Regions from separate parts of the Tritonibacter sp. AK171 genome, predicted to be linked through region 1. Evidence: riboswitches for the same ligand, from Rfam matches in the RefSeq annotation. Region 1 holds a riboswitch; each other region holds the start of a gene.
The links. A riboswitch is a leader RNA that binds a small molecule or an ion and turns the genes downstream of it on or off. The one in region 1 is predicted to bind cobalamin.

Region 1 (7,850 bases):
GCAGGCGCTGATTGATCGTGGTGTGATCGGTGATTTCCGCGCGCCCAACATCATGCGTTTTGGTTTCACGCCGCTCTATCTGGATCAGGCGGATGTCGTGCGCGCCGCAGAGATCCTTGAGGACGTGATGAAGAGCGAGAGCTGGAAAGATCCCAAATACCAAGTGCGCTCGCGGGTGACTTAAATCCGGCGCGCGTCCGGCTGCGACCTCGACGAGGGGCGGCCGGGCACCTCAGCACAGAACGATTATGGCGGTCCCCGCGACCGCAAGCGCTGCACCGATGATGGCGGTCGGGTGTGGTCTTGTTCCGTCCTTGAGCCAGAGAATAGGCAGTACCAGCACGGGCGATAGTGATCCCAGCACCGCCGCAACGCCTGCGTCGAAATTGGCGAACGCATAAAGCAGCAGGGTTGATGACACGCCATACCCGATAAAGCCCGGCAAGATCGTGCGCCCTAGCAGGGCCGGCGTCATGTCTGGATGTGCCGCGTGCCTGCGTCTCGGCCAGAGTGCAACAATCGAGATCACGAACGCGGCCCCCAGCAGCCGGATTGCAGAGGCCGCAAGCGGTTCTGTCCCCGCAAGCATCGCCGGTTTCATTACCAGAAAGCCGAACCCCTGACAGGCTGTCGCTGCGAGACCCAGCAATACGACCGTCCAGAGGGTTCCGTCTTTTGCCTCTGTGGCGGCCCTCTCCTTGCCGCCGAACCCCACCGCAAGTCCCACACCGCAGAGTGTGACTCCCGCTCCGAGCAGATCTGCAGCGCTCGGGGTTTCACCGAGCCAGATAAGGGCCATCCCCGCAACAAGGGGCGCTTTGAGGGACAGCAACAGCTCGGTGCGTCTTGGTCCCCCTCTGCGCAGACATTCGATCATTGCCAGATTGCCTAGGACGATGCCGATACAGATGCTCATGCCAAAGGCGGGCCAATACGCCCATGCTACAGTGCTCCAATACCCCAGTCCGCTGCACAGAGCAGCGAGAATGGCGGAGCAGGCGATCAGCTGAATGCGGGTGAACTCAAACGCGCCCAATTGGCGGGCTGGACCATGCGCCAACACGACGCCGGTCGCCCAGCCAGCCGATGCGCCCAAGGCTGCGAGAATGGGAAGGAGGATCATGACAGGGCTCCAATTGGGCGCTACTATTCTAGTAGCAATAGCTCGCTACACAAATAGTAGCAATGATTCGAAGGAAGGGACGTGTCATGTCAGCAGGGGTACCCAAACCCGGCAGCCCCGTTCGGGGGTCAAAAACCGGCAAGCCGATCATGGCTCTTTTTGACCTGATGGGACGCAGCTGGGCGCTGGGGATTATTTGGCAATTGTCGTCCGGACCAATGACATTTCGTCAGCTTCAGGATCGCTGCGAACAGGTTTCGCCAACGGTGTTGAATAAGAGAATCAAAGAGTTGTCTCAGAGCGGTTTGGTCACGCGCGATGATGCAGGCTATGGCCTGACGGCTATGGGAAAGGACTTATATCAGCTGCTGCACCCATTTGGCGCATGGTCTGAGGCTTGGGCAAAGGCGTTGTCAGAGCAAGAGAGGTGACTGCGGGCCATAGAGATGTGAGTGCTGAGGGCATGCTGCAGGCAGGGTGGCACTCCCGCCCCCGCGCGGACCCTTGCTGACGCAAGTCTCCCCTTGGGGTTGGGCCGGGCAGCCTGTCCTTTGGACAGGCTGCAGCGCCGGACCGTCAGGTCCGGCGCGACGCCCAACGGGAGCGGGACGCATTTTTAATGCGGGCGCGACGGGCGGGAGCCCACCCGAGCCGATGTCATGCATCGCCGGTGATAAGGGCAGCCAGTGGTCAGCCTAACCGTTCCAGTAGGTAGATATCCATGATCCAGCCATGTTCCGCGCGGGCACGGGCGCGGGTGGCGAGGATCTCTTCCTGCACCTCAGACAACCGCCCCGCGATATTGATCTCATTGGCCATACCCGCATAGGCGGACCAGTGGATCATCACGTGTTCGGGGGCCGCAATGCTCTGAAAGGAACATTCGCCATCCAGCATAATCACCAGCGTGTCGCAGCCCATAGGCCAGCCCGTATCACGCAGGCGGCGGCCGGTGGTGATCTGCACCGGTGCGCCGATGTGATTGAGCGGTACGCCATGCGCCGCCGTCAGCGCTTGAATTGAGGTGATGCCGGGGATCACTCGCATCTGCATCTCCATCCGCGTCTTCAGGCGCTCGGCGATGCGCATGGTGCTGTCATAGAGCGAAGGATCGCCCCAGACCAGAAACCCTGCCTGTCCGCCCTCGGGCAGATGTGCCGCCAGCGTAGCCTGCCAGACCTGCGCGATAGCATCGTGCCAGTTGTCCACGCGCTGACGATAGTCTGCTGTGGCTGGATCACGCACGGGCAGGTCAAACTCAACAATCTTAGGCGGATGCGCTACCCCGGTCAGCACTTCCGCACAGATTGCTTGCCTCAGGCCTGCAAGATCGTCTTTGCCAGCGCCCTTATGGGGGATCAAGATCAGATCCTGCGCGCGGATCGCCTCGACCGCCTCCAGCGTCAGATGCTTGGGGTTGCCGGTGCCGATACCGATCAGGCAAAGCTGGAGCATGGGCGCTCTCCGTTCGTTCTAGTGGTCTGACCGCAATGGGGGCCTCTGGGAGAGAGGTCAAGAGGGCAGGGTTACTGACTGCCGACCCAGAGTGTCGCCTCGACCGGGACGCCATCGACCGCGATCATGCCGTGGCTGTTGGAGTTGAGCGAGACTTTGACCTCTGCGCCGCCTTTGGGAAGAGCAGGGATATGCATCCATGCGCCATAGAGCCGCGCGATTTTCTCATCGTTTACATAGACATGGGCGTGGCCCTCGCCGGGTTGATCCGCGCCTGAGGCATGTTCTGGGGCAAAACGGAAATTTTGCGTTTCCACCTGCAGGTTCCAACCTGACATTGCATCGGGCGTGACGCTGATTTCGACCCTTGGGGCGTCGTCACCCGCGGGGGTGTTCACCATGGCAGAATGATCGTGCGCCATCATCCCGGTGGTGCCGCCATGATGCGCGGGATTACTATGGTCGTGACCTTCAAAGGCCACACCATTTCCGGCAGCGGTGACAAAGCCGATACCACCCCCAAAAACAAGGCCAATGGCAAAAAGCGCAAGCGAACGGGACATGTGATCTCAATATGTTAGAGGAGCTCTCGTGAGAACGGCGAAGGGGCCGCCCTGTGTTAAAACCCCCGCCGCGACACCTGTTGCAGCGGCGGGGGCAAAAGGCGTCAGCTTATGCGGTGGTCTCTGCGTGTGCGGTCTCTGACTGCCAGAAATAGGCGCAGAACGCTCCAAGCAAGACCCATGCCGCCATGCCAATCCCAAAGGCACGCGCCGCAAAAAGCGCCCCAATTTCAGTGGGTACCGGACCGGTAAAGCTATCAGGCTCTGGCGCGCCAATCACATGCGGGGCCATCAGCAACAATGCGGCGATCACATAGGCCACCAGATTGCCGCCAAAGGCGATCAGCCACATGGCAACCCCTGCACTGGCGACTGTGGCAACCCACCAGACCTGCCGCGCGCCCACATCTGCGGCAGCGACGCCGGGTACTTCTGGCGCCAGTGTCAGACCGGGAGCGAAGTGAAACGCGACAAAGCCCGCAAGCCCCCAGATGATTCCATGCCGGGCGGTGATCTCATGGCCCTGCCGCTCAGCCTGAGACATCAAGGCCACCATCACCAGCGCATAGCCAGTGTAGGTCAGCATGGTGAACAGAATGCTGAGCAGATTGCGCATCGGCTCATCAAACAGGCCGGGCAAATCGGGGTGGGCGGAAACGGCCTCACCGCCAAAATGCACCAGCTCGCCGGATTCATATAGCTCAGCATGCAACAGCACAGGTTGCACGAAGAAAAGCTGCAGAAGGGCGGCAATCAGCCCCGCTGCAGCACCAGCGAACAGCGCGCTGGTCAGAATGCGTCCAAACATCTGCTTAGTGGCAGGGGAAGCCGGTGGCGTGGCGCACGTCATGCGCCGCATCATGCAGGGTCGAGGCCTGGACATGGCCCGTCACGGTGATGATCCCCAGCCCCAGAACCACGGCAAAGAGCACCGGGATGATGCTGCCGGCAGAGGCGGTCGATTTGATCGTCTTGGTCGTCATTAGTCGTCCTCCGTACCGTCACACCCGACGGCACATTAACTGTCCTCGTTTGATACGGCCGGTCTCCTGACTTGCGGGTCGCGGCGATCATTCTCCTTCCCGGCGCAGGGCCAGTGGATGCTGAATGTCGCTCTCCGCTCACAGTCGCGGGGGCGGTTGAGGCTCGGGCGCCGCGATTGGGTCCGCCGTTCCTCATTCCCGTTTCAGTCCCGGCGCTGTGCGCTCTGGGACACCGTATAGCGGTGATATTGCGGTGTCGGGGTCTGATCGGTCAAGCATGAAACCGCCTTTGCGGCGCGCGTTCCCGTCATCTAGCCCTGCGATTGATCTGGTGGTGTTGCGGTCTGGCCCAAGGTCGCAGGGATGCGTGCGATCGCCTTAAAGCGCAGATCGCCCAGTGGGCGCGCATCGCTCAGCGTGCCGTCGGCGCTGGCGTCATAGAGCCGCAAAAAGGTGATGATATCTGGCAGGTCCGCCGTGGTGATCTCGCCAAAGAGATAAGCAGTCTTGCCGCTCTGGCGCACGGCGAGGGTCTGCGGACGGGTACAGCCTGACATGCAATCGACCCCCTGCACCTCTGCCTTAAGCCCCGCCGCGCGCAGCGCCGCCGCCAGTTGGTCGGTCAGCGTAGGGTCTGCGTCGCGGCAGGTACGGCAGAGCGAGATCATGGGCTGTGTCATGCCGGGGCGGGGGCGTCTTCTTCTGCCAGTGGCCCATATAGGATCAGTACCGGCGCAGGCGATGTGATCGCCTCCAACAGCTCGGGCAGGGTGGCCACCGTCACCCGGTGCAGCTCTTGCGCGGGCGTCGAGACCCCAAGCGCCACCAGTGCAGGTGTGTCTTGCGGCAGGCCCGCCTCCAGCAGCAGGGACAGCAGCGCCGCAAAGGTGCGCTTGCCCATATAGACCACGGTGGTTGCCTCAGGGTCGGCAAGGGCCGCAAGGTTCATGTGATCCGGCAGGCCGCCGGTCACGTCATGGCCGGTGATGAACTGCAACCGGCGCGCGGTCAGCCGCCGGGTCAGCGGAATTCCCGCAGCGGCGGCGGCGGCAGAGGCGGCGGTAACCCCGGGGATGATCTCATATTTGATGCCAGCGGTGCGCAGTGCGATCATCTCTTCCTCAAGGCGGCCAAAGACGCCGGAATCCCCGGATTTCAACCGCACCACATGGGCACCGGATTGGGCATAATCCACCAGAAGCTGGCTCACGTGGTCCTGTTTGGGCGAGGGGCGGCCCGCGCGTTTGCCCACGCCCACCAGATCCGCATCCTCGCGCGCATGCGACAGGATCGGACCCGAGGACAGGTCGTCAAACAGCACCGCATCCGCCGCTTCCAGACGTTTGACGGCCTTTACCGTCAGCAGGTCCGGATCACCCGGCCCGGAGGAGACAAAGCTGACAAACCCGCTCATGCGTGCTCTCCGGTGATCAGGTGGAAAAAGGTGCCGGTGACATGACCCTTGATGGATCCGGTTTCGGGGACCGGATTGCCGTCAGCGTCCATGACGCGCGCCAGCGGTGCGTCGGGTTCATCCAGAATGGTCGAGTAATGGAACTCATGCCCGCGCAAATAGGCACCATTGTCAAAGCCCGGCATCGGGGCCTGCAATTCCGCACGGCGATAGCCGAGGTGGAATTTGCGCTTCTCATACGATGTGACAAGCCCGAGGAGCCCCGCCATCTGGTGCCGGGTGCCTTCCTTGTCGATCAGGGCCTCCCCCAGCGCCATATAGCCGCCGCACTCGCCATGCACGGGTTTGGTCTCAGCATGTTTTGCCATGCCTTTGCGCCAGTTTTCGGCAGCGGCAAGTGTGGCACCATGCAGCTCCGGATAGCCGCCGGGCAGCCATACCAGATCGGCGTCGGTGGCGGGGGCCTCATCCTTCAGGGGCGAGAACGGCAGGATCTCGGCCCCGGCGGCACGCCAGCCTTCCAACAGATGCGGGTAGGTAAAGGAAAACGCAGCATCGCGCGCCAATGCGATGCGCTGCGCAGGCGGGTGTGGCAGGGCGCGCGGCGTGGGTGCGGCAGCGGTGCTGGCCGCCGCTTGGATTGCGTCGAGATCGACGTTTTCGCGCAAAAAGGCGGCATAGCCCGCAATCGCGGCCTCAAGGTCCGGGTGCTCCACCGCCTGAATGAGGCCAAGATGGCGTTCGGGCAGGGTCAGATCACCGCGCCGGGGCAGGGAGCCAAGCACCTTGACGCCCGCGCGCTCCATCCCGAGCCGGGTGAGCCGCTCGTGCCGAGGGCTGGCCACCCGGTTCAGGATCACGCCCGCAAAGGGCAAATCGGGGTTGTACATCTTGAACCCCAGCGCGGTGGCGGCGGCGGATTGTGCTTGTCCGCCCACGTCGATCACCAGCACCACCGGCCAGCCCATCCTGAGCGCGGTCTCTGCCGAGGAGCCAAAGCCAGACTGGCCGCGCGTGGCGACCCCGTCAAAGAGGCCCATCGACCCTTCACCGACGCAGATATCAGCGCCTTGGGCCTGGGTGGCGACAGCATCAAGCAGCGCACTGTCCATCGCCCATGTATCAAGGTTGAAGGACGCTCGTCCGGCGGCCGCAAAGTGAAACGCGGGGTCGATATAATCCGGTCCGCTCTTGAAGGGCTGCACGGTCAGACCATCGTCCTTGAGCGCGCGCAGCAGGCCCAGCATGACGGTGGTCTTGCCTGTGCCGGAGGAGGGCGCGGAGATCATCAGGCCTTTGGGGAAATGGGTCATATGTGCCAATCCTCATTCGCTCGTGTCGCTTGCGCCCCCACCCAGACTCGGGCGCTGATCTTGGCGTGATGCATCGCGTGATCAGTCATCGCCTTCGCTCCATTCCGACCACGGGCTGTCGGCACTTTGCGGACGATAACGGCGGTCATAATCCGCGCCATAAAGGCAGCTTTCGGCGAAATCCTCTGCGCCCAGGGCATGGCCCACGAGGATCAGCGCGGTGCGCCCGCGCGCGCCCTCGGTTGCCTCGATAATGGACCCAAGCGTTGCCTTGACGATCTTCTGATCCGGCCAACTGGCGCGCCAGACGATGGCCACCGGACACTCCGCGCCATAGGCGGGCGTCAGCCGCGCCACCACATCGTCCAGCACATGCACCGACAGGTGGATCGCAAGCGTTGCGCCGGTGGCGGCGAAATTCTCCAGCGTCTCGCCTTCGGGCATCGCCGAGGCGCGCCCCGAGGTGCGCGTGAGCACCAGCGATTGTGCCACGCCGGGCAGGGTAAGCTCGGTCCCCAGCGCCGCCGCACCAGCCGCAAAGGCAGGCACACCGGGGGTGATGTCATAGGGGATATTCAGATCGCGCAGGCGGCGCAGCTGTTCGCCCATGGCGGACCAGACCGACAGATCCCCGGAGTGAAGCCGCGCGATGTCGTGGCCGGCGGCGTGAGCACTGGCGATCTCTGCCATGATTTCATCCAGCGACAGCGGCGCGGTGTTGATGATCCTGGCCCCCTCGGGGCAATGGCTGAGCAGCGCCTCGGGCACCAGAGAGCCGGCATAAAGGCACACCGGACAGGCCGCGATCAGGTCGCGCCCGCGCAGGGTAATCAGGTCGGCGGCACCCGGTCCGGCACCAATGAAATGAACGGTCATCTCTCTATCATCTCCGCAAGCGCCACGGTGGCAAGCCCGTCCGTGGTCACAAATCGTCTCTGGATCAGCCGCGCGCCTGCGCCCGCTGCCACAAGGGCGCAGGCTTCGGCCACCGATCCGGTG
Region 2 (7,850 bases), 1.0 Mb from region 1:
ATCGGGTAGACACTGCCAAATGAGCCGGGGTTGCTTTCCACACGCACACGCGACCAGTCGTTCTTGTCGGAAACGTCAATCACGGCCATCCCAAGCGATACCTTGTTGCGGTGCCAGTTGGCATGATCGACCCGCAGCATGCGGTCATCAACAACTTCAGAGACAACCGCAACATGGCCAAGCGGCATAGATGGCGTGGCGCTGAATGCCATGACGGCGCCAACAGAGGGAGATTTGCCAACATCAAACAGGCCCTGCGCCTGTTTCCACCATGTCCGCGCATTGCCGCGAATTTCCACACCGGAGAGATTGCGCGCAAAAGGCACACACCAGACGCGCGCTCCACGGGATCGCAGGCTCTCTGCCTCGCGCATCGCAAAGGCACGGCGGGTTGGGTCGATCTGACTATCATCGCCAACGGGCGCTTCGCCACAGGCGCTCAGGCCCAGAGCCGCGATAAGAAGAATTCCACTAACAATCGATTTCAGGCGGAGGGTGCGGGCAATGGTCTGCAAGGGAATCTCTGGCGTTGTTTCTGACGTTCGTGAAGCGCCGTAACATTCTGTCAAAAACCCGTGTGTGCCAATACGCCTGTTGTGCGGTGGCAGATTCTTGCCAATGACTCAGAAAACATGGAACAATTTCGTCCCCCCTCCCGCATTTGGTGTCGAGAGGGGTGCCAATATCACTGGGCGTCCACAGTGAGAATGTCGCGGAATCGCTGCATCGCGCGTTTTGGCAAATCTTCGGGCAACTCCTGTGCGACGGCCACGTCGCCCACATCAATCACCATCACCATTCCCATCGCAAAATGCGGCGAACATTTGATGCCGTAGCGTCCGCTCTCGGTCAGGGTCACGGTGAAGTCCTCGTTGATCTTGCTTTTGAAAGGTGTTGCACCCTCGGGGATCATGCCGTCAATCGTTGCCGCGTTATGACTGGGTTGCGTGGGGATGAACCGCACACTGTCGCCGGGGGCAATCTGTAAATACTCGGGCTGATAGATCATCGCACCTTGTTCGTTGCGATTGAACATCTGCACCTCGTGGGTCTCGGCAATCAGAGGCGAAGCCATCATGGCAGCTGCAAAAACCATGTGAAATTTCATATCGTTAAGTCCTATAGGCAATGAAAACGAAGAACGGTGGAGTCATCGGTTGGATCAAAGAGCGGCGTTGCGCGGATGCGGAAAACCTCAGCCAGCCGATCCGGCGTCAACACCTCTGCGGGCGGGCCACAGGCGATCAGTCGCCCCGATTGCATTACCCCGACCCGATCACAGTTCATCGCTTGATTGAGATCATGAAGCGCCATCACAATGGTAATCGGAAGACGGCTAACCAATTGCAGGAGCGTCATTTGGTGGTGAATGTCGAGGTGGTTGGTCGGCTCATCCAGGATCAGCAATCGCGGGCGCTGGGCAAGGGCGCGCGCGATCTGAACCCTCTGGCGTTCACCGCCCGAAAGGGTCGCCCAAGCCTGATCGACCATATCCGCCATGTCCACGGCCTGCAGTGCGTCCATCACGATGGAGCGATCATGATCATCAAACGGAGAGAGAGCCGAGAGCCAGGGCGTGCGCCCCAATTCCACAACATCGCGGACTGTCAGTCGCTCCGAGGTGTCCGCGATCTGCTCCACAAAGGCGATGCTCTGCGCGATCTCGCGCCGGGACAGATCCGCGAGGGGGCGGTCGTCCAGATGCACCGTGCCCTTGCCGCGCTTGGCAAGCCCCGCCAGCAGCTTTAGCAAGGTCGACTTTCCAGACCCGTTCGGGCCGATCAGGCCAAAGGTCTCTCCCGGCTCAATCTGCACAGAGACATCTTCGACGATTGCTCTGGTGCCTGCGCGCCAACCCAGTGATGTGGCGGTCAGTTTCATACCCGGCTCCGATTGTGAATGAGGATCAGCGCAAAGCCGGGCGCGCCCACCAATGCGGTGACCACCCCGATGGGCACCACCTGTCCGGGGATCAACACGCGTGATGCGATATCGGCGGCAATCAAGAACACCGCACCTGCAAGGGCGGTCGCTGGCACCAGCCGCACATGGCGCGGTCCCACAACGTAGCGCATGGCGTGCGGGATCACGAGACCGACAAAACCGATGGACCCAACAAGGCTCACCATGGCGGCGGTCATCAGTGTCACAGCTCCGATCAGGGCGATTTGCACCCGGCGCACCGGTATGCCCAACGCGGCCGCCGAGGTCGCACCAAAGGAAAACGCATCCATGGCCCGCGCGAACCAAAGGCAGACGAAAAAACCTAAAACCGCTGTAGGCACCGCGAGTGACACATCCGGCCAGCGCACACCCGACAGGTTCCCGAGCAGCCAGAACATGATCCCGCGCGCCTGTTCGGCATTTGCCGACTTTGCGATCAGAAAAGACGTGACCGCATTGAACAATTGCGACCCGGCTATCCCGGCCAGAACCAGTTGTGCGGGGCCACCCCCAGCGGCGCGCGCCAACAATGATACAACACCAAAGGCCAATGCCGCGCCGATAAAAGAACCTGTCGAGATCCCCAAGAGGCCGCCGCCGACGCCTAAGACAGTCACGGTAACCGCTCCGGCGCCAGCCCCGGCGGAGACACCGAGCAAATAAGGATCGGCCAGCGCATTGCGCACCAGCGATTGCAGCACCACGCCCGAAAGCGCCAACCCGGCGCCGCAGGCCGCCGCGACCAAGGTCCGGGGCAGCCGGTAGCTCCAGATGATACCGGCATCAATGGGATCGATTACATAGCCTGCATCCCACAGGTTATTGGCAAGCGCCGCCGCCACCGTGGGGATGGGCAGCGGCGTCTCTCCAATAATGACGCCAGCCAGAATGGCCAGCGTCAAGACGGCAATCCCCGGCACGCCCCACAGCGTGACACGTCGATGCAGGGGGCGGGTGAGTGCCGCGTCGCTCATCACTGATCCAATGCGGGCAGTGCTTCGGCCAGCGTTTCCAGCGCCGAGATATTGCGGATCGAGGGATCCATCGCATGGGCATCAAGGATCACGATACGGTCGTTTTTCACCGCATCCATCTGGCTCGCAACCGGATCGGTGCGCAGGAACTCCAGCTTTTTTTCAACATCGTCGGCTTCAAAACGGCGGCGTTCCATACGGGCGACCACAATCACCGACGGATTGGCGCGCGCGATGGTTTCCCAGCTGACGGTCGGCCATTCCTCATTGCTTTCGATGACGTTCCGCAGGCCGAGGGCCTCCATCATGTAGGCGGGTGCGCCAGCTTGCCCAGCGACGTAAGGGTCGATGTCCATCTCCGCCGAGGAGAACCAGAACACCGCAGAGCTATCGGTCAGATCAAGCGCCTTGGCGGTCTCGATCGCGGCGGTTTCGCGGGCTTTGAGGCTCGCCACCAGTTCTGTGCCGCGCTCGGGAACATTGAATATCTGCGCCATCTCTTCGATGCCGCGATAGACGCTGCTCATTTCGTACATCTCAAGGCGGGTGCCATCGGACCCCTTGGTGTTGTCTTTGCCCACACAGTCGGCAGGCAGGACGTAGGTCGGGATGCCAAGGTCAGAGAATTGCTCGCGCGTGGCAACGATACCCTGCGGGCCGACATGCCACTCATATTGTACGCTCACCAGCCCGGGGCGCTTTGCCACAACGCTCTCAAAACTGGGATCATTGTCCGCAAGACGCTCAACCCCGGCGTTCAGTTCTTCAAATTCGGGGAGCACCTTGGTGAACCAGACCGAGGTGCCGGTGACCTTTTCACCCAGACCCAGCGCGTACAGAACCTCTGTTGCGGCCTGACCAACGGTCACCGTTGTTTCGGGGGCTTTGTCAAAGGTGACTTCCGATCCGCAATTTTCGAGCGTGAGCGGATAGGTGGTGTCAGCCTGCGCGGCAAAGCCAAGACCGGTGGCGCAAAGAGCGCTCGCCAGAAGGAATTTCGGATACATGGATCAACTCCGGTATGTGATGGACCCGGAGAAAGAGAGGATATGCCGCTTCAGAACTGGACCACCGACCGGACGGCAATGGCCCGTATCCCTGATCTGGCTATGATCCGCGTCAACTTTGCTGCTGACAACGTGCATTCGACACCTCCTCAGACACCCCGTCCGAGCCAAGTTGCAAAACAGATGTCGGCAGGTCTCCTGACTGGCGTTTCATCGTGTCGGCGGGCCTTCCCACAGCCAAGGCTGCAGTGGCAGTTCGCCGACGCTCCGCGCCTACAGTTGCGGGGGCAGTTCCGGTTCACCAAAGAATGGTGGCGGATTCCCTATTATTTCCAAATGGAAACCGACGCGCGATTGTTAAGGGGGATCTTAGCGTTCGGCAATAGCCTTTCCGACCGTCCCTCGGGCAGGGGCAAACGCATGCCAAAAGATCCCGCCGTGTCGCCGGCCCAGCAGAGCGAGCGTCTGAACCAGCTTGATCCTGCGGTGACGCATTGCTGCGAGAAAGCGGCTCGAGATGACTTGTGGAGGTGCTCCCGAGCCGGGTAGGGTCTTGATCCAACATGAACGTAAATCCCACGCCCTCAACTCCCAGCGCACCGCCCGACGCCAGCGGTGAAAACCCGCGATTGACGGTTGAGATTTTTGTGCAGCCGGGGTTTTCGCATATCGAGCTGTCCTCGATCCTTGCGGTGTTTGAGGCCGCAAATGCGCTGGAAGCAGGCACATGGTTCTCATGGCGGATCACCTCTGACAGTCCGGGTGTTGTGACGGGCACTGCGGGAATGATGATCCGGGCGGAACCGGCAATTGGGCTGCAATATCTGCAAGATGTGCTCTTTGTCATCGGCGGGCGCAACTGCAGCGGAGGCAGCTGGCTGGCGCGTGCGCGTGCAATGCAAAAGCTGCGCCGCCCGGCCTTTTTGCTGTCAGATGCGGCAACCGCCTATATCCGTCGGTCCGCGCCCTTGTCGGGTCCGGCCACAACCCATTGGCAAGACCTGCGCGCGCTGCGGGAGGCCGGAGAATACCCAACGCTCACAGATCGCTTGGTGGAGGATAACGCAGGTCTCCTGACCTCTGCCGGGGGCGGTTACAGTGCCGAATTGGTGGTGCGCTACCTGTCGCAGATCCTCGCACCGCAACATTGCGCCGAACTGGCGAGCGTGCTGATGATCGACACCGCACGGGGCTATTCTGGTGAACAGCCCCAAGGGGCTGCCCGCAATACCAACCTCCTTGAGGCCCGTTTGGTACGTGCCATGGCCATCATGGAAGAGTTCATCGAACATCCGCTCCCCACGGCTGAGATCGCCGAGCGCGCCGGGATTTCTGTGCGCCATCTGGAACGATTGTTCCTGACGCATCTCAACACCACCCCGGCCAAGCACTACATGCAGTTGCGGTTGAAACTTGCCAACAAGCTCATCACGGACACGAACCTTCCCATTGCAGAGATTGCCTTTGCCAGCGGCTTTGCCTCGTCAACATCGCTCTCTCGTGCCTATCGGCGTGAGTATAACATGACCCCCTATCAGGTGCGCGCGCGCGACCGTGCGGGGGCAGGGCTGCGCTCCGACTAGGGAGAGCGCAACAACCTGCGCGAATGGCGCGAGCGCACACAAGGCTTTGAATTCCCGCTCAGCCTTCGTATTGGTGACATAGAGAGAGGCCCCGCAATTGAGGCGAAGGGTGCTCCATTCCCGACAGGCAAAAGGACAAGGCGATGAAAGACAATCCGATCTCTCCGACGATTCCACTGGATCAGGACGGTGTGCACCACGGGTTTCTAAAGCTGCCTTACAGCCGGGATGACAGCGCGTGGGGGTCCGTGATGATCCCGATCACGGTGATCCAGAACGGCACGGGCAAAACCGCGCTTTTGACCGGAGCCAACCACGGCGACGAATACGAGGGCCCCGTGGCGCTGCAAGAGCTTGCCGCCACCACCCGCGCCGAGGATGTCACCGGGCGGCTGATTATCGTGCCCTATTTCAACTATCCTGCCTTTCGCGCCAGCGCGCGCACCTCGCCCATCGATCGGGGCAACCTGAACCGCGCGTTTCCGGGCCGTCCCGATGGCACGGTCACTGAAAAGATTGCCGATTATTTCCAACGCACGCTCCTGCCGATGGCGGATGTGGCGGTGGATTTTCATTCTGGCGGCAAAACGCTGGATTTTGTGCCCTTCGCTGCGGCGCATATCCTTGAGGACAAGGGCCTTCAGGAGGCCTGCTACGCCGCGATGCAGGCCTTTAACGCGCCTTACTCTGTGCAACTTTTAGAGATCGACAGCGAGGGCATGTACGACACCGCCGTCGAGGATATGGGCACGGTGCTGGTTACCACGGAACTGGGCGGCGGCGGCATGTCCACCGCGCGCAGCAATGCCATCGCCAAGAAAGGCCTGCGCAATGTGTTGATCCACTTTGGAATTTTTCAGGGCGAGATGCGGATTGATCCTTCGGTGACGCTCGATATGCCAGATGGGGATTGTTTCCTGTTCAGCGAGCACGACGGTCTTTTCGAGATCATGCTCGACCTTGGCGATCATGTGCAAAAGGGCGATGTGGTCGCCCGCGTCTGGTCGCCCGACCGCACCGGGCAGGCCCCCGTGGAATACCGCGCCCGCCGCAGTGGCGTGCTGATCAGCCGCCATTTCCCCGGCATGATAAAATCCGGTGACTGCGCCGCCGTGATCGGTGTGGTCGAGGGCTGACATGCATCTGGATCAGCGCGACCTCGATATCCTCCGCATTCTGTCCCGCGATGGCCGCATCACCAAGGCAGCACTGGCCGATCAGGTGGGCCTGTCGCCCACGCCTTGCTGGGAACGCCTGAAGAAGCTGGAAAAGGCCGGGCTGATCGAGGGGTATAACGCCCGCATCAACCTCAAGAAAATCGCACCGCACGTCACCGTCTTTGTGGCGGCCGAACTTGCGGATCACACGGCGGCAAGCTTTCAGTCCTTTGAGGCCGCCATGCAGCGCTATGATGAGGTGGTGGCCTGCTGGGCGCTGGGCGGTGGCTTTGATTACCTGTTGCAGATCGTTACCTGCGACATCGATGCTTACCAGCGGCTGATCGACGCGATGCTGGATGCACGCATCGGTCTTAGCCGCTATTTCACCTATATTGTGACCAAGCCCGTAAAGGGCGCGGGCGTGCCGCCTCTCGAAATCCTGCTGCAGGGCAGTTGAATCCTCTGCCCACCCGGCAAACTTCAGTCACATCTTCTGAAAACACCCTGCACACTCTTCCTGAGACTTTCAGGAGGAGCAGACATGTCGTTATCGGCCCTGTCCGCGCGTGCGGAGATCAGTGACAAATCGCTAGTGCGCTCGTTTTCCTACATAAATGGGAAATGGTGTGCCTCATCCAATGGCGAGGTTGTCGCCGTTCATGACCCGGCCACCGGGGATTTCATCGGTGATGTGACCGCGATGACGGCAGAGGATTCCTCTGCCGCGGTGGATGCGGCGCATGCCGCCTTTGCCAGCTGGGCATTGATGCTGCCGCAGGACCGTTGCGCCATCCTGCGTCGCTGGTTTGAATTGATGATCGAACACAAAGAAGACCTCGCCCGCCTGATGGTGCTGGAGCAGGGTAAGCCCCTCTCTGAGGCACGCGGCGAGATCGATTATGGCGCGGCCTTTGTCGAATTCTATGCCGAGGAATCCAAACGCCCCAATATCGAGGGCGTCACCAGCCATTTGCCCGATGCCGAGGTGGAGCTGTGGCGCGAACCTGTGGGCGTGGCCGCATTGATCACGCCATGGAACTTTCCATCCGCGATGCTGACCCGCAAGGCCGCAGCCGCACTGGCGGCGGGTTGCACCGTTGTGGCGCATCCTTCTGGTGAAACACCTTTCAGCGCGCTGGCATTGGCCGAGCTTGCGGAACGCGCGGGCATCCCCAAGGGCGT
Region 3 (7,850 bases), 1.5 Mb from region 1:
TGCCACATTTCGCCGGATTTAAGATCCCTTAACCGTGCGCCGGGTCGTTAAACTTTTACGCACCGCAGCGAGACTCACCCCTACCAGAGCCCCTTCGGCTAAGTGTGAAAAATCCAAAACCATGGCAACGCGACAGCTGTTTGCAGATATGGTGATAGCAACACGCCTTCGACCGCTGGCAGAGGAATTTAACCGCTCTCCGCTCAGGTTTTTCTTGCTATCGATTTTTATTTCGATAAAACGCGAAATATGGAAAAAGAGATTCCCCTTCGTCTGTCCGTTCTTGGACACCCTCAGCGCCTTTTGGTGTTTCGGCTGTTGATGCGTCGCTATCCCGACCGTGTCCCAGCCGGTGAGATCGGCGCTGCGCTGGATGTGAAGCCCAGTACATTGTCGTCATATTTGTCTGCTTTGATGCAGGCCGGATTGGTGACGCAAACCCGCGAGGGCACATGGCTCAACTATCAGGTGGATATGAAAGGCATGCGCGAAATGCTCGATGCATTGTTTTTCGATTGCTGCCGTGGCCGCCCCGAACTCTGCATGCCTGTCCTTCCTGACGTGATCCCGGAGACCCCTGCCATGACCGACTCGAAATTCAACGTCCTGTTCATCTGCACCGGCAACTCTGCCCGGTCGATCTTTGCCGAATCTATCCTGCACACAGAAGGCGGCGACCGCTTCAATGCATACTCGGCCGGCACCAAACCCTATTCCGAGCTGAACCCTTTCGCGCTTGAGGTGCTGCGCAACAAGGGACATGACACAGCCACGCTGCGCGCCAAGAACGTCAGTGAGTTCACCACCGACACCGCGCCGAAGTTCGATTTTGTCTTCACCGTCTGCGACGGGGCTGCCAATGAGGAATGCCCCGCCTGGGAGGGGCAGCCCATTTCTGGTCATTGGGGCATGCCCGACCCGGTCAAGGCTGAGGGCACCGACGCCGAACGCAGCCTCGCGTTCCAGCAGGCCTATGGCACGCTCAAGAACCGCATCCGCGCCTTTGCCGCCCTGCCCTTTGCGGAGCTGGACCGGATTTCACTACAAAAGGCGGTGGATGACATCGCGCGCAACCACTGAGGCCGCACCGCCCTGACCCTCACGGAAATATAAGGACAGCACATGACCGTCTATGCATTGAACGGCCTTGGCCGGATGGGCAAACTGGCCCTGAAACCGCTGCTGGAACGCGGCGCCCAGATCGCCTGGATCAACGATGCGGTGGGCGATGCGGCGATGCACGCCCATCTTCTGGAATTCGACACGGTGCATGGCCGCTGGGATGCGGAAATCACAAGCGATGACGACAGCATCACCATCGACGGCACCCGCCTGCCCGTCCTGAACCAGACCCGCATCGCGGATCTGCCGCTCGACGGCGTCGATGTCGTGATCGACTGCACCGGGGTTTTCAAAACCGAGGCCAAGCTTGCCCCGTATTTTGAGGCGGGCGTCAAAAAGGTCGTGGTCTCCGCCCCGGTCAAGGATGGCGATGCCGCCAATATCGTCATGGGCGTTAATGACGACATCTATGATCCCGCCCGCCACCGCATCGTGACCGCCGCAAGCTGTACCACCAATTGCCTCGCGCCGGTGGTGAAGGTGCTGCACGAGAGGATCGGCATCAAACATGGCTCGATCACCACGATCCATGATGTGACCAACACCCAGACCATTGTTGATCGACCGGCCAAGGATCTGCGGCGGGCGCGTTCTGCGCTCAACTCCCTGATCCCGACCACCACCGGCAGCGCCACCGCGATCACGCTGATCTACCCCGAGCTCAAGGGCAAGCTGAACGGCCATGCGGTGCGGGTGCCGCTGCTGAATGCCTCGATCACCGATTGCGTGTTTGAGGTGGCCCGCGAAACCACCGCCGAGGAGGTGAACGCCATGTTCCAGGAGGCGGCGACCGGCGCGCTCTCCGGCATCCTCGGCTATGAGGAACGCCCGCTGGTGTCGGCGGATTACACCAATGACACGCGCTCCTCCATTGTGGATGCGCCCTCGACCATGGTTGTGAATGGCACCCAGGTGAAGATCTACGCCTGGTACGACAACGAGATGGGCTATGCGCATCGTCTGGTGGATGTGGCGCTGATGGTGGGTGAGAGCCTGTGACCTCTACGCCCGCGCAAAACGGCCTTGCTGCCTATGTGGCGGTGACGGCGGCCTATTGGGCCTTCATGCTGACCGATGGCGCGCTCCGGATGCTGGTGCTGTTGCACTTTCATACGCTGGGGTTCAGCCCGGTGCAGCTGGCCTATCTCTTTGTCCTGTACGAGATCGCGGGCATGGTCACCAACCTGTCGGCAGGCTGGATCGCGGCGCGGTTTGGCCTGACGACGACGCTTTATGCCGGGCTCGGCCTGCAAGTGGTGGCGCTGGTGGCGCTGACGCAGCTTGATCCCACCTGGCAGATCGCCACCTCGGTGGCATTCGTGATGGCGGTTCAAGGGCTGTCGGGCGTGGCCAAGGATCTGGCCAAGATGGCGTCGAAATCTGCCGTCAAACTGCTCGCCCCGCGCGAGGGCGACGGGCTGTTTCGCTGGGTGGCGGTGCTGACCGGCTCCAAGAACGCGGTCAAGGGACTGGGTTTCCTGCTGGGCGCAGCCTTGCTCGCCTTGGCGGGGTTCACATGGGCAACGCTGGGCATGGCGATCATCCTCGGCCTGATCCTGATCGCGGTGCTGATTGCGATGCCCGCAGGCCTGCCCACCGGGCGCAAGGGCGCAAAGTTCTCCGAGGTGTTCTCCAAATCCGCCAATATCAACTGGCTGTCGGCAGCGCGGGTGTTCCTGTTTGGCGCGCGCGATGTCTGGTTCGTGGTCGGCATTCCGGTCTATTTCTACGCGGTCCTGTCGGACGGCACCGAAGAGGGCAACCGCGCGGCATTCTTCATGATCGGCACCTTCATGGCGATCTGGATCATCTGCTATGGCGCCGTGCAGGCCGCCGCGCCCCGCATCCTGCGCGCGCCATCGCGCAGTGAGGCTGACCTGATCGCCGCCGCCCGCCGCTGGGCTGCAATGCTCGCGGTGGTGCCCGCCGTCCTCACGGCGGCCGTGCTGATGTCGGGCGGACCTGCGCTCTGGCTCACCGTGACGCTGGTGGCTGGCCTCCTGCTGTTTGGGGCGCTTTTTGCAGTGAATTCCTCGCTCCACTCCTATCTGATCCTCGCCTTTTCCAAGGACGAACGGGTCACGATGGATGTGGGGTTTTATTACATGGCCAATGCAGGCGGGCGGCTATTGGGCACTGTTCTGTCGGGCCTCACCTATCAACTGGGCGGCGTTGCAGCCTGCCTCGGCACGGCCACGGTGATGATCGCCCTCAGCGCGCTGATCGCCGGTCGCCTGACCGCCCCAACACCAGAAAGCACCCCGGCATGAGCATCTTTGAAAAATACCTGAGCATCTGGGTGGCGCTGGCCATGGTTGCGGGCATTGCGCTTGGCAATCTCTCCCCTGCCCTCGTGGACACCATCGCCGCCGCCGAGGTCGCCAGTGTCAATCTGGTGGTGGCGGTGCTGATCTGGGCCATGGTCTACCCGATGATGATCGGCGTGAACCCCAAGAGCCTGCGGGATGTGGCACGCCAGCCCAAGGGGCTTGCGATCACGCTGGTGGTCAACTGGCTCATCAAGCCCTTTAGCATGGCCGCCCTTGGCGTTCTGTTTTTCGAGGTGGTCTTTGCCCCCTTCTTGAACCCCGCTGACGCCCAGCAATATATCGCCGGGCTGATCCTGCTCGGGGCCGCGCCCTGCACCGCCATGGTGTTTGTCTGGTCGCAACTGACCAAGGGCGACGAGAGCTATACGCTGCTGCAAGTCTCGGTGAACGATCTGATCATGGTAGTGGCCTTTGCCCCCATCGTGGCCTTTCTGCTCGGGGTTACCGATATCGAGGTGCCCTGGAGCACGCTGATCCTCTCGGCGGTGTTGTTTGTGCTGCTGCCGCTTGTGGCCGGTCTCTGGACCCGGAGCCACCTGGGGGATGAGGCGCGTATCGCCGCCTTCTTGGCACGGATCAAGCCGCTGTCGGTCATCGGCCTGATCGCAACCGTGGTGATCCTGTTTGGCCTGCAAGGTCAGGTCATTCTCAACCGCCCCGCCGTGATCGCCATGATCGCCGTGCCGATCCTGATCCAGAGCTATGGCATTTTCTTCATCGCCTATGGCGCCGCCTATGCGATGCGGGTGCCACATCGGATCGCCGCCCCCTGCGCGCTGATCGGAACGTCGAACTTCTTTGAACTGGCGGTCGCGGTGGCAATCAGCCTCTTTGGCCTCAATTCCGGCGCAGCATTGGCCACCGTCGTGGGGGTGCTGGTCGAGGTGCCGGTGATGCTCACTCTGGTGGCCTTTGCCAACCGCACCCGCGCCAAGTTCTCCTTGACCGACGCCGAAGGTCAGGCAAGCTGATCTCGCACCGAGTAAGGGAGGTCTGACATGCCAGATGTAACCGCAAGCTGCCTGTGCGGCGACATTCGCCTTGAGGCATCGGGCGAACCGGAAAGCGTCGGCCTCTGTCACTGCCTCGACTGTCGCAAACACCACGGCGCAGTCTTTTGGGCCGCCGCGATATACCAGGAAAACGCGGTGACTGTGACGGGCGACACACAGCAGTACCAAGGGCGTCATTTCTGCCCCAGATGCGGCTCTTCCGTTTTTTCATGCAGCGAGGGTGAGGTGGAAGTTCACCTTGGCGCGTTGGACAAACCCGACCAATTCACCCCGACCTATGAGCTTTGGATAGATCGCCGGGAAAGCTGGCTGACGCCGCTCGCGGGTGCGGCTCAATATTGCCGCGACAGATCCTAGCCCTACCTTTTGTCGCAGGAAATGAGCCGGGCGATTCCCCTCGTTTCAGGGACCGGATGCGCCCGCACCGAACCTCACCGGATCGAATCTGTGGATAAGCATGGGGGTAAGGCGCAGGATCAGGACGGATGTCCTTACAATGCAGACACAATGCAGGGGCGCGACATTTGGGTGGCCTGTGGACAACAAAAGACCCTCTAGCCCTACACCATATATTGACCATTTCGTGCTTCTGCATCAATATCGTGTTGCTTTGGTTCTTTCGAGGCGACTCGCAAGCGAAGAGGGAAACTGGTGTAAATCCGGTGCTGCCCCCGCAACTGTAAGCGGTAAGTCCCGCCCGTGCCACTGATGCGATCGCGCATTGGGAAGGCGGGATGGGGCGTTTGAGCCGCAAAGCCAGGAGACCTGCCAGAGCACGACAAACGACGACCGCGGCGGTGGGCCCGGACGCGTCATTTGGTACTGGTAACAGTGCCGGATTACGTGACTTCTCCGCCCGGTAGGACAACACCTGAGGGGATCTTGCAGATGAGCATCACTGTCTATTCAAAACCTGCCTGTGTGCAGTGCACCGCCACCACCCGCGCCCTTGAGGCGAAGGGGATCTCTTTTGATCTCGTTGATCTGACGGAGGATGCCGCAGCCATGGAAATGGTGCAGGGCCTTGGCTACCGTCAGGCACCCGTGGTTGTCGCAGGCGAAGATCACTGGGCAGGCTTTCGTCCCGATCTGATCGGCCAGTTGGCATAAGAGACAACGGTGACCGGGCTTGTCTATTACTCCTCCCGTTCGGGCAATACGGCCCGTTTGATGGAGCGACTGGGGCTTAAGGCTCTGCGGCTGCCGCAGACAGAGCCTTCTCCGGAAGTAGATGCGCCCTATGTATTGGTGACGCCCACCTTTGCTGATGGCGAAGGGCGTGGTGCGGTGCCAAAACCGGTCATCAAGTTTCTGAACAACACGCGCAATCGTGCCCTTCTGCAGGGCGTGATTGCCGGGGGCAACCGCAACTTTGGCAGCACTTTCGCCCTCGCGGGGGATGTGATCGCCAAAAAATGCGATGTCCCCGTCCTCTACCGCTTTGAGTTGGCGGGAACCGAAACAGACATCGCCCGCATCCGCGCGGGCCTCGCCCGGTTCTGGGCGGCACAGGAGCAGCAGACATGCTTGACGCAAGCGTAACCGCCGATCTCGACTATCACGCGCTGAACGCGATGTTGAACCTCTATGATGACGAGGGCAACATCCAGTTCGACGCCGACCGCATGGCGGCCCGGCAGTATTTCCTGCAGCATGTGAATCAGAACACCGTGTTCTTTCACTCGCTGGACGAAAAACTCGGCTACCTCGTTGAGAAGGGCTATTACGAGCCTGAAGTGCTGGATCAGTATTCCCGCAACTTCCAGCGCAAGATCTGGGATGCGGCCTATGGCAAGAAATTCCGCTTCCCCTCTTTCCTTGGCGCGTTCAAATATTACACGTCCTACACGCTGAAAACCCGCGATGGGCAGCGCTATCTGGAGCGTTACGAGGACCGCGTGGTGATGAATGCGCTGACGCTGGCACGCGGGGATGAAAAACTCGCGATGAAGCTGATGTCGGAGATCATCGACGGCCGCTTCCAGCCCGCAACACCCACGTTCCTCAACGCGGGCAAAAAGGCGCGCGGCGAGTTTGTGTCCTGCTTCCTCTTGCGTCTTGAGGACAACATGGAGTCGATCGGGCGCGGCATCAACTCCGCCCTGCAGCTGTCGAAACGCGGTGGTGGCGTGGCCTTGATGCTGACCAACATTCGTGAGCATGGCGCCCCGATCAAGGGCATCGAGAACCAGTCTTCGGGCGTCATCCCGGTGATGAAGCTTCTTGAGGACAGTTTTTCTTATGCCAACCAGCTGGGCGCGCGTCAGGGCGCCGGCGCGGTTTATCTGAACGCGCATCACCCGGATATTCTGCGTTTCTTGGATACCAAGCGCGAAAACGCAGATGAGAAAATCCGCATCAAGACGCTGTCGCTGGGCGTGGTGATCCCGGATATCACCTTCCAACTCGCCAAGAAAAACGAGGACATGTACCTGTTCTCGCCGCATGACGTGGAAAAGGTCTACGGTCAGGCCTTCTCGGAAATCTCGGTCACCGAGAAATATCACGAGATGGTGGACAACCCGCAGATCCGCAAAAAGAAGATCAACGCGCGCGCGTTCTTCCAGACCATTGCCGAAATTCAATTTGAATCCGGCTATCCCTACATCATGTTTGAGGACACGGTGAATGCGGCAAACCCCATCGCGGGCCGCATTGCCATGTCAAACCTCTGCTCCGAAATCCTGCAGGTGAACGAGGCCTCCGAGTTCAACGACGATCTGTCATATGCGCAGATGGGCACGGATATTTCCTGCAACCTCGGCTCCATGAACATCGCACGTGCGATGGATGGTGGCGATCTGGCTGGCACCGTGGGCACCGCAATCCGCGCGCTCAATGCTGTGTCGGAAATGTCGAGCATCGATTCTGTGCCTTCCATCCGCAAGGGCAACGAGGAAGGCCACGCTATTGGTCTCGGTCAGATGAACCTGCATGGATACCTCGCCCGCGAGCGCATCCATTACGGCAGTGCAGAAGGTGTGGATTTCACCAATATCTACTTCTGCACCGTGCTTTATCATGCGCTCAGCGCCTCTAACGCATTGGCAAAAGAGAAGAAGGCAAAGTTCAAAGGCTTTGAAGACTCCGCCTATGCCGATGGCAGCTTCTTTGAGAAATATGTCGATCAGGACTGGCTGCCGGAAACCGACCGGGTGAAAGAGCTGTTTGAAGCCGCAGGCATCGAGATCCCGACCCGCAAGGACTGGGAAGCGCTGCGCGACAAGGTGATGAAGCAAGGGCTTTATAACCGCAATCTGCAGGCGGTGCCGCCCACTGGTTCGATCAGCTATATCAACTATGCCACCTCCTCGATCCACCCGATCACCGCCAAGATCGAGATCCGCAAGGAAGGCAAAATCGGTCGCGTCTACTATCCCGCGCC

Region 2: linked by a shared signal. The riboswitch ahead of QNI81_RS12660 (ABC transporter substrate-binding protein) and the one ahead of QNI81_RS02790 (CbtB domain-containing protein) in region 1 are both predicted to bind cobalamin.
Region 3: linked by a shared signal. The riboswitch ahead of nrdH (glutaredoxin-like protein NrdH) and the one ahead of QNI81_RS02790 (CbtB domain-containing protein) in region 1 are both predicted to bind cobalamin.

The regions. Positions count from the first base shown of each region.
Region 1 is NZ_CP126134.1:589,501-597,350, forward strand. Features, by position in the region: gene kynU (kynureninase) at 1-184, shown strand, start outside; gene QNI81_RS02765 (DMT family transporter) at 233-1,123, opposite strand; gene QNI81_RS02770 (winged helix-turn-helix transcriptional regulator) at 1,210-1,554, shown strand; gene cobF (precorrin-6A synthase (deacetylating)) at 1,814-2,578, opposite strand; gene QNI81_RS02780 (hypothetical protein) at 2,650-3,141, opposite strand; gene QNI81_RS02785 (CbtA family protein) at 3,251-3,949, opposite strand; gene QNI81_RS02790 (CbtB domain-containing protein) at 3,954-4,124, opposite strand; cobalamin riboswitch at 4,164-4,374, opposite strand; gene QNI81_RS02795 (DUF1636 family protein) at 4,436-4,804, opposite strand; gene cobA (uroporphyrinogen-III C-methyltransferase) at 4,801-5,538, opposite strand; gene QNI81_RS02805 (cobyrinic acid a,c-diamide synthase CobB) at 5,535-6,851, opposite strand; gene cobM (precorrin-4 C(11)-methyltransferase) at 6,933-7,727, opposite strand; gene QNI81_RS02815 (cobalamin biosynthesis protein) at 7,724-7,850, opposite strand, start outside.
Region 2 is NZ_CP126134.1:2,688,613-2,696,462, reverse strand. Features, by position in the region: gene QNI81_RS12680 (CHAP domain-containing protein) at 1-515, opposite strand, end outside; gene QNI81_RS12675 (pseudoazurin) at 686-1,108, opposite strand; gene QNI81_RS12670 (ABC transporter ATP-binding protein) at 1,120-1,881, opposite strand; gene QNI81_RS12665 (FecCD family ABC transporter permease) at 1,878-2,918, opposite strand; gene QNI81_RS12660 (ABC transporter substrate-binding protein) at 2,918-3,925, opposite strand; cobalamin riboswitch at 4,097-4,288, opposite strand; gene QNI81_RS12655 (GlxA family transcriptional regulator) at 4,489-5,508, shown strand; gene doeB (N(2)-acetyl-L-2,4-diaminobutanoate deacetylase DoeB) at 5,652-6,644, shown strand; gene QNI81_RS12645 (Lrp/AsnC family transcriptional regulator) at 6,646-7,125, shown strand; gene QNI81_RS12640 (NAD-dependent succinate-semialdehyde dehydrogenase) at 7,210-7,850, shown strand, end outside.
Region 3 is NZ_CP126134.1:2,248,385-2,256,234, forward strand. Features, by position in the region: gene QNI81_RS10510 (arsenate reductase/protein-tyrosine-phosphatase family protein) at 250-1,080, shown strand; gene QNI81_RS10515 (ArsJ-associated glyceraldehyde-3-phosphate dehydrogenase) at 1,123-2,121, shown strand; gene arsJ (organoarsenical effux MFS transporter ArsJ) at 2,118-3,392, shown strand; gene arsB (ACR3 family arsenite efflux transporter) at 3,389-4,423, shown strand; gene QNI81_RS10530 (GFA family protein) at 4,451-4,822, shown strand; cobalamin riboswitch at 5,060-5,252, shown strand; gene nrdH (glutaredoxin-like protein NrdH) at 5,354-5,575, shown strand; gene nrdI (class Ib ribonucleoside-diphosphate reductase assembly flavoprotein NrdI) at 5,585-6,007, shown strand; gene nrdE (class 1b ribonucleoside-diphosphate reductase subunit alpha) at 5,989-7,850, shown strand, end outside.